Regions from separate parts of the Devosia litorisediminis genome, predicted to be linked through region 1. Evidence: predicted binding sites of a transcription regulator. Region 1 holds the regulator's gene; the other holds the start of a gene.
What was found. Region 1 encodes LexA, which represses DNA repair genes until DNA is damaged. Its sites were predicted from a motif close to TGTTCNNNNTGTGTTCNG; they were not measured.
Positions count from the first base shown of each region.

Region 1 (3,421 bases):
GCCTTGCGCCACCTCAAAACTCTTGCCCGCATGATGATGACCCTGGCGCCGCTCGCGGCGCTGGGCGTCTTTGGCGTTGCAGCGCCCGTATCGGCCCAGCCCATTGCCAATCCGGTGGCGACCTTTGCCGGGCTCGACAAGATCACCGGCCGCATCACCCGCTTCGACGTCTATATCGATGAAACCGTGCTGTTCGGCGCGCTCGAGATCACCCCGCGCGCCTGCTACAATCGCGCTGCCACCGAGACCCAGCGGACATCGGCCTTTCTCGAAGTCGATCAGCGCAGCCTGACCGGCACATCCAAGCGCATCTTTACCGGCTGGATGTTCGCCGACAGCCCGGCGCTCAACGCCGTCGATCACGCAGTCTATGATGTGTGGCTGATCGAGTGCCGCACCAGCACCGACGTACCGCCGCCCGACGCGCGCGACTGATTCTCTCAATGGTACTGGCCCGCTGACGCGCGCCATTCTAATGTCACCAGCATTGATGCAGGCGGGCAGAACTGCGCGACTGCATGATATTGCGGGAGGAGCGCCTTATGCTGACTGTTCCACGTTTCCAGGACCTGCCGGTCCAGACCTACGCCTATATCAGCTTTACCGTATCAATGGCCGAAATGGCGCAGCCCGCAAATGAGGGCTTTCCGGCGCTATTTTCCTGGCTCTCCGCCAATGGCATCACGCCGACCGGCGCGCCATTCTACAAATACAACCGCATCGATATGGCCAGAACGCTTGAAGTGGAAGCAGGGGTCCCGGTGGACCGCGCGGCAGCGGGTGACGACACCGTAAAATTCTCGCAACTACCGGCGGGGCATTACGTCTGGACCACCCATACCGGCCCCTATGACGATCTCTATGATGCCACAGCCATGCTGATCGGCTGGGCCAAGGAGCGGGGCATTGAATGGGATAGCGCAACCCAGTCCGACGGTCATCACTTTGCCTGTCGTCTGGAAATCTACGAGACCGACCCGGAGCAGGAACCTGATCCTGACAAGTGGGTCACCACATTGCGGATCAAGACCACCGGTCCGGCCTGAACGCCAATACCGGCATTGATCGCCCGTCACTCCCGAAGTCACGCACCGCGCGCCGCTAGGCCAAGGCGCTCAGATGCTCGTGAACGATGACCCAGCCATGCAAGCGCCGCTCGACAATGCAGGTGCCGCGACCGGCGCCAGATTGAACATCTCCGTTCACAACCGCCGTGTAGCAAAACAGATAGCGACAGGCCGCGATATCCTGACCTTTTACGATCCAGATCAGGTCTTCCAGCCAGTAGCGCTCGTCAACCAGCCGTGCCCATGTGGCTTCAAAGGCATCGCGTATCGCTGCAATGCCAAGATGAGATCCATCATTGAACCAGAAACTGGCATCCTGGGCGATCAAGGGCGCGACGACCGCGAAGCGATGCGTGTTGATCGCCTCGCCATAGGCCGCGATCAACGCTTCGGGCGTCGCCGCCCCCATCAATATTTACGCAGCAACCCGACAAGCCGGCCCTGAACCTTGACCCGGTCAGGCGGAAAAATGCGGGTCTCATAAGCCGGGTTGGCGGCTTCAAGTGCCACCGTATTGCCCTTGCGGCGCAAGCGCTTGAGCGTCGCTTCCTCATCATCCACCAGCGCCACGATGATCTCGCCGGTGCTGGCTGCATCCTGCTTTTTGATCAATACCGTGTCGCCATCAAAAATGCCGGCATCGATCATCGAGTCACCGCGCACTTCCAGTGCGTAATGCTCGCCGCTGCCCAGCATTTCGGGCGGCACCATAATGGTGTGGGAATGGCTCTGAATGGCCTCGATCGGCGTACCCGCTGCAATTCGACCCATCACCGGGATCGAAATCGAGCGCACGCCATCATCATCGGCGGCGACACGCGATGGCGGGCTCGCCACCTTGCCAAGATTGCCTTCGATCACCGATGGTTCAAAGCGGGCCTTACGGCCGCCAAGCGACGGGTTCATCGAATCCGGCAGCTTAACGACTTCCAGCGCCCGGGCCCGATTGGGCAGGCGGCGGATGAAACCGCGCTCTTCCAGCGCGGTGATCAGCCGGTGAATGCCCGACTTGGACGCCAGATCGAGGGCATCCTTCATCTCGTCGAACGAAGGCGGAATGCCGCTTTCCTTCATCCGTTCATGGATGAACATCAACAGCTCGTGTTGTTTGCGCGTCAGCATAGGCCCCTCGGGGTGAGAATCGGAACATAGACAGAACGACTATATGTGTTCCAGTTATGTTCTGCAATATGCTCGACGATTTTCCTGCAACTGGGGCGGCCCGAAACCTAGAAGGCGTCGACCACAATGGTTTCGACCAGCGTGCCCGCCGCCTGTCCAGGGGCCTGTTCGGGCTGCACAATCAACAGGTCAGCCAGCGCCATGGATGAAGTGTGCCCACTATCGGTCTGGGAAATTGGCAGCGCCACCGGACCATTGGGAGTCTGCTGCAACTGTGCCCGCATGAAATGCCGCCGCGCCGTATTGGCTGGGGTCGCGGCAGCCAGTGGCAGGTGCCAGGGCGTCTGCGGCGTCAGGCCCAGCCAGTGTCGCAGCGCCGGTTTGATGAAAACAATCGCCGTGACCATCGCCGAAACCGGATTGCCCGGCAGGCCGAATACCAGCGTCTTGCCGATCGTGCCGAACATCAGCGGCTTGCCCGGGCGCATATTGATGCGCCAGAAATCCAGCGTCACGCCCAGTTCAACGAGAATTTCCTGCACGATATCGTGGTCGCCAACGCTGGCGCCGCCGGTCGTGATCAGCACGTCCGGTGCATCGGCCAGAATGGCGCTGAGCTTGTCGCGCAGGGCTTCCCGGTCATCGCGGGCAATGCCGTGATCGGTCATGGTATGGGCATAGGGGGCCAGCATGGGCGCCAGCCCGAAGCTGTTGGAAGCAATGATCTGGTCAGGCCCCAGCGCCGCGCCGGGCAGGGCGAGTTCATCACCCGTCGCCAGCAGCGCAATACGCGGCCGTCGCGCCACGGTCAGCGTCGGGGTATTGGCTGCCGCGGCCACGGCAATCTGCATCGGGGTCAGTCGGACGCCAGCCTCGATCAGCGTCTGGCCTGTGGTGAAGTCATTGCCCAGGGCCCGGATATTGCGCCCCGGCAAGGGCTCGATGCTGAACGACACCTGATCGCCGTCGAGCAGGGCCTGTTCCTGCATGATGACGGCATCGGCCCCTTCGGGCACCGGCGCACCGGTAAAAATCCTGACCGCTTCTTGCGAGCCCAGACGTCCGGCATAACTGGCCCCGGCCTGGGAGGTCCCCACGACCTTGAGGCTGTGACCTTCCATGATGTCAGCGGCCCCGACGGCATAGCCATCCATGGCGCTGGCATTGAAGGGCGGCTGGTCATGGCGGGCCTTGACCGGTTCGAGCAAGACCCGACCCGCCGCCGCATCCAG
Region 1 covers NZ_JAGXTP010000001.1:1,478,165-1,481,585, reverse strand. The annotation lists gene KD146_RS07130 (DUF2155 domain-containing protein) at 31-435, shown strand; gene KD146_RS07125 (GyrI-like domain-containing protein) at 543-1,046, shown strand; gene KD146_RS07120 (YybH family protein) at 1,102-1,476, opposite strand; gene lexA (transcriptional repressor LexA) at 1,476-2,189, opposite strand; gene KD146_RS07110 (molybdopterin molybdotransferase MoeA) at 2,297-3,421, opposite strand, start outside.

Region 2 (3,421 bases), 510 kb from region 1:
CCGCCAGAAAGAATGGCACACCCAGTCCCAGCGAATAAATGCCCAGCAGTCCCGCGCCCTCCCAAGCAGTTGACTTGCTCGCAGCAACGCTCAGCACCGCCGCCAGCACGGGCCCGATGCAGGGCGTCCAGCCAATGGCAAAGGCAAGACCAAGCAGAAACCCGCCCAGCGGCCCGCTCGCCACGCCAGGGCCTTGATGGCGCATCTGCCGATCAAGCAGTCCAATGCGATAAACACCTAGGAAATGCAGCCCCATTGCAATGATCAGCACACCCGCAATCGGTGTCAGGATGGGGAGTAACTGACGAAATGCCTGACCAAACGCCGTCGCTGTGGCACCCAACGCGACAAACACCACGGTGAAACCCAGAATGAAGAACAGCGATGTGAACGCCACGCGGCGCTGCAATGCCCCAGCACTGGTGCCTTCATCGCGCAACTGATCAAAGCTCGCGCCGCTCATATAGGTCAGATAGGGCGGCACCAGCGGCAGCACGCACGGCGACAGAAAGCTCAGCACGCCCGCGCCAAACACCAGAGGCAAAGAAAATTCCAACGCTCACGCTCCCGATTGCGCCGCAGTTCTACCGCGCCAGCCCGACAAAGCAATGCGCACCATTGTCGCCTCGCCGCGATGTGATGATCCCGCGAGCCTGCCAACGCCACCTTGCGGACTCGCTGAACTCGGCTACTCTGAGGTTAAAGAATTCTGGAGCGCTGAGAAAAGTCATGAGCAGCCACCGCATCTATGCCGTCAGCGTCGCCAGCGTCTATCCGCTCTACCGCGCCAAGGCGGAAAAGAAGGGTCGCAGCAAGGCGGAAGTCGATCAGATCATCTGCTGGCTGACCGGCCACAGCCAGACATCGCTCGACGAAGAGTTGGCGCGCGCAACCAGCTTTGAGGATTTTTTCGCCCAAGCGCCGCGGATGAACCCCGCCCGCACCCTGATTACCGGCGTGGTCTGCGGGGTACGCGTCGAAGAAGTCGCCGAGCCCACCATGCGCGAGATCCGCTATCTCGACAAACTGATAGACGAGCTGGCCAAGGGGAAGGCAATGGACAAAATTCTGCGCCAAAAGGCATCTTACCCCTAAAATCGACCTACGAGACGACTGCAAGGCGGGGGCACGTGACGCTCGCCAAAAAGTGTTTGGGCTGCAGATCGTCACATGTCTTTTTTTAACGCGCTATCGCAATGGATCAGCTATCCCTGCATGTGAACATAAAGGGAACGTCTATGGCTGCGCTCACCATGCGCCGAAAGTTGGCAATACTCTCTGACGCCGCGAAATATGACGCATCCTGTGCATCAAGCGGTACCGAGAAGCGCAGTAGCGCGGGCACGGGCGGCATTGGCTCAACTGAAGGCAGCGGTATTTGCCATTCCTATGCACCAGATGGTCGCTGCATCAGCCTGCTCAAGATATTGCTGACCAATTTTTGTGTTTATGACTGCATCTATTGCGTGAATCGTTCCTCGTCCAACGTCCCGCGTGCACGCTTCACTGTTGAAGAAGTTGTCCGACTGACGTTGGACTTTTACAAGCGAAACTACATCGAAGGCCTGTTCCTGTCCTCGGGCATAATCCGCTCGCCGGATTATACAATGGAAGAACTGGTACGCGTGGCGCGGAGCCTGCGGCAGGATCACCACTTCGCCGGCTACATCCACCTCAAGGTCATCCCCAACGCTACGCCCGAATTACTGGCGGAGGCAGGACTATGGGCGGATCGGCTCTCGACCAACATTGAAATGCCAACCGATCTGGGGCTCGAAGCTTTGGCACCTGAGAAACGGCCCGCCGAAATCCGTACGGCTATGGCACGTGTGCGTGGCAAGCTGGATGAGGCTGCGCCCGACAGCAAGGCCAAGGCGAAACCACGCAAATTCGCCCCGGCCGGACAATCAACACAGATGATTGTAGGCGCCGACGCCGCCGATGACGGGGCGATCCTGCATCGCGCTGCAGGTCTCTATTCCGGCTACAAATTGCGTCGCGTCTACTATTCGGCATTTTCACCAATCCCCGACGCCAGCGCTCGCCTGCCGCTCAAGGCGCCGCCCGTGATGCGAGAGCATCGCCTGTATCAGGCGGACTGGTTGATCCGCTTTTATGGGTTTGATGTCCCGGAGATCATTTCTGGCGGCCACGATGGCCTGCTCGATCTTGATATCGATCCCAAGCTTGCCTGGGCTCTGCGCAACCGCGCCCTGTTTCCCGTTGACGTGAACCGCGCCGACTGCGAGATGCTATTGCGCGTACCCGGACTGGGTACGCGCAGCGTCGATCGTATCCTTGTGACCCGCCGTCACCACCGCCTGCGGCTGGACGACGTGGCGCGCATCGCAGGTTCAATCGATAAGGTGCGCCCGTTTATCGAGGCGGCTGATTGGTCCCCCGGCCACTTGACCGATGACAGCAAACTGCGCGCGCGACTGGTGCCACCGCCACAGCAATTGAGCCTGTTCTGATGCAGTTGGTTCACCTGCATGCGCTCAACGACTTCGACGAGTGGCGTTTGGCGGCGCGGTGCCTATTGCGCGCCGGACTAGAGCCAGATGAAGTGGTATGGCGCGATCCTTATGCCGAACCGGAACTCTTCGAGACAGCGGATCCGCTTCCTGATGGCAATCGGCCAGTCAATGCAGTCCCGCCGGCTTTCCTCGCGTTGGCGCAGACTGTTGTCAGCCACTCAGACCCGCAGCGCTTTGCCCTGCTCTACAGCGTTCTATGGCGGCTGCAGCGCGATCGTCATGTTCTCGATCTGGCCACCGATGTCGATGTGGCACGGCTGAACAAAATGGCGAGCGCAGTGCGCCGCGACAGTCACAAGATGAAGGCCTTTGTTCGCTTCAAAACCGTTGCGGACGATAGCGGCATTGCGCGGTTCGCGGCTTGGTTCGAACCCGACCATTTCAGCCTTGAGATAACGGCCCCCTTCTTCGCTCGCCGATTTGACGGCATGAACTGGGCGATCGTCACGCCTTATCGGTCTGCCGCCTGGGACGGTAATCAGCTGACTTTCGGCGAGGGTGGCAGCAAGGCGGACGTGCCTAGCGAGGACGCCGTAGAGGATGACTGGAAGACCTATTTCAGTTCGATCTTCAACCCCGCCCGGCTCAAGGTTGCCATGATGAAATCGGAGATGCCCGTCAAATACTGGCGCAATCTGCCCGAAGCCGAACTCATTGCCCCACTGATACGGGGCGCCAGAGAGTCGGTGCAGCAGATGATCGAACGAAACGCCAGCCAGCCACCGTCTCGCCATCTCCGGAAACTGGAAAGGTTACCTGAGCCAGGCGCCCCGTTTGCGCCGCTCACCACCCTCGCCGACGCCCGGGCCGCGGTGCAGAACTGCCAGCGCTGCCCGCTCCACGAGCACGCGACACAAGCCGTGTTTGGCCATGGCCCCGAACGG
Region 2 covers NZ_JAGXTP010000001.1:966,419-969,839, reverse strand. The annotation lists gene KD146_RS04605 (cytochrome c biogenesis CcdA family protein) at 1-556, opposite strand, end outside; gene KD146_RS04600 (DUF2200 domain-containing protein) at 730-1,095, shown strand; gene KD146_RS04595 (putative DNA modification/repair radical SAM protein) at 1,239-2,474, shown strand; gene KD146_RS04590 (UdgX family uracil-DNA binding protein) at 2,474-3,421, shown strand, end outside.
Region 2: the regulator LexA is predicted to act here: its motif matches at 1,218-1,235, upstream of KD146_RS04595 (putative DNA modification/repair radical SAM protein).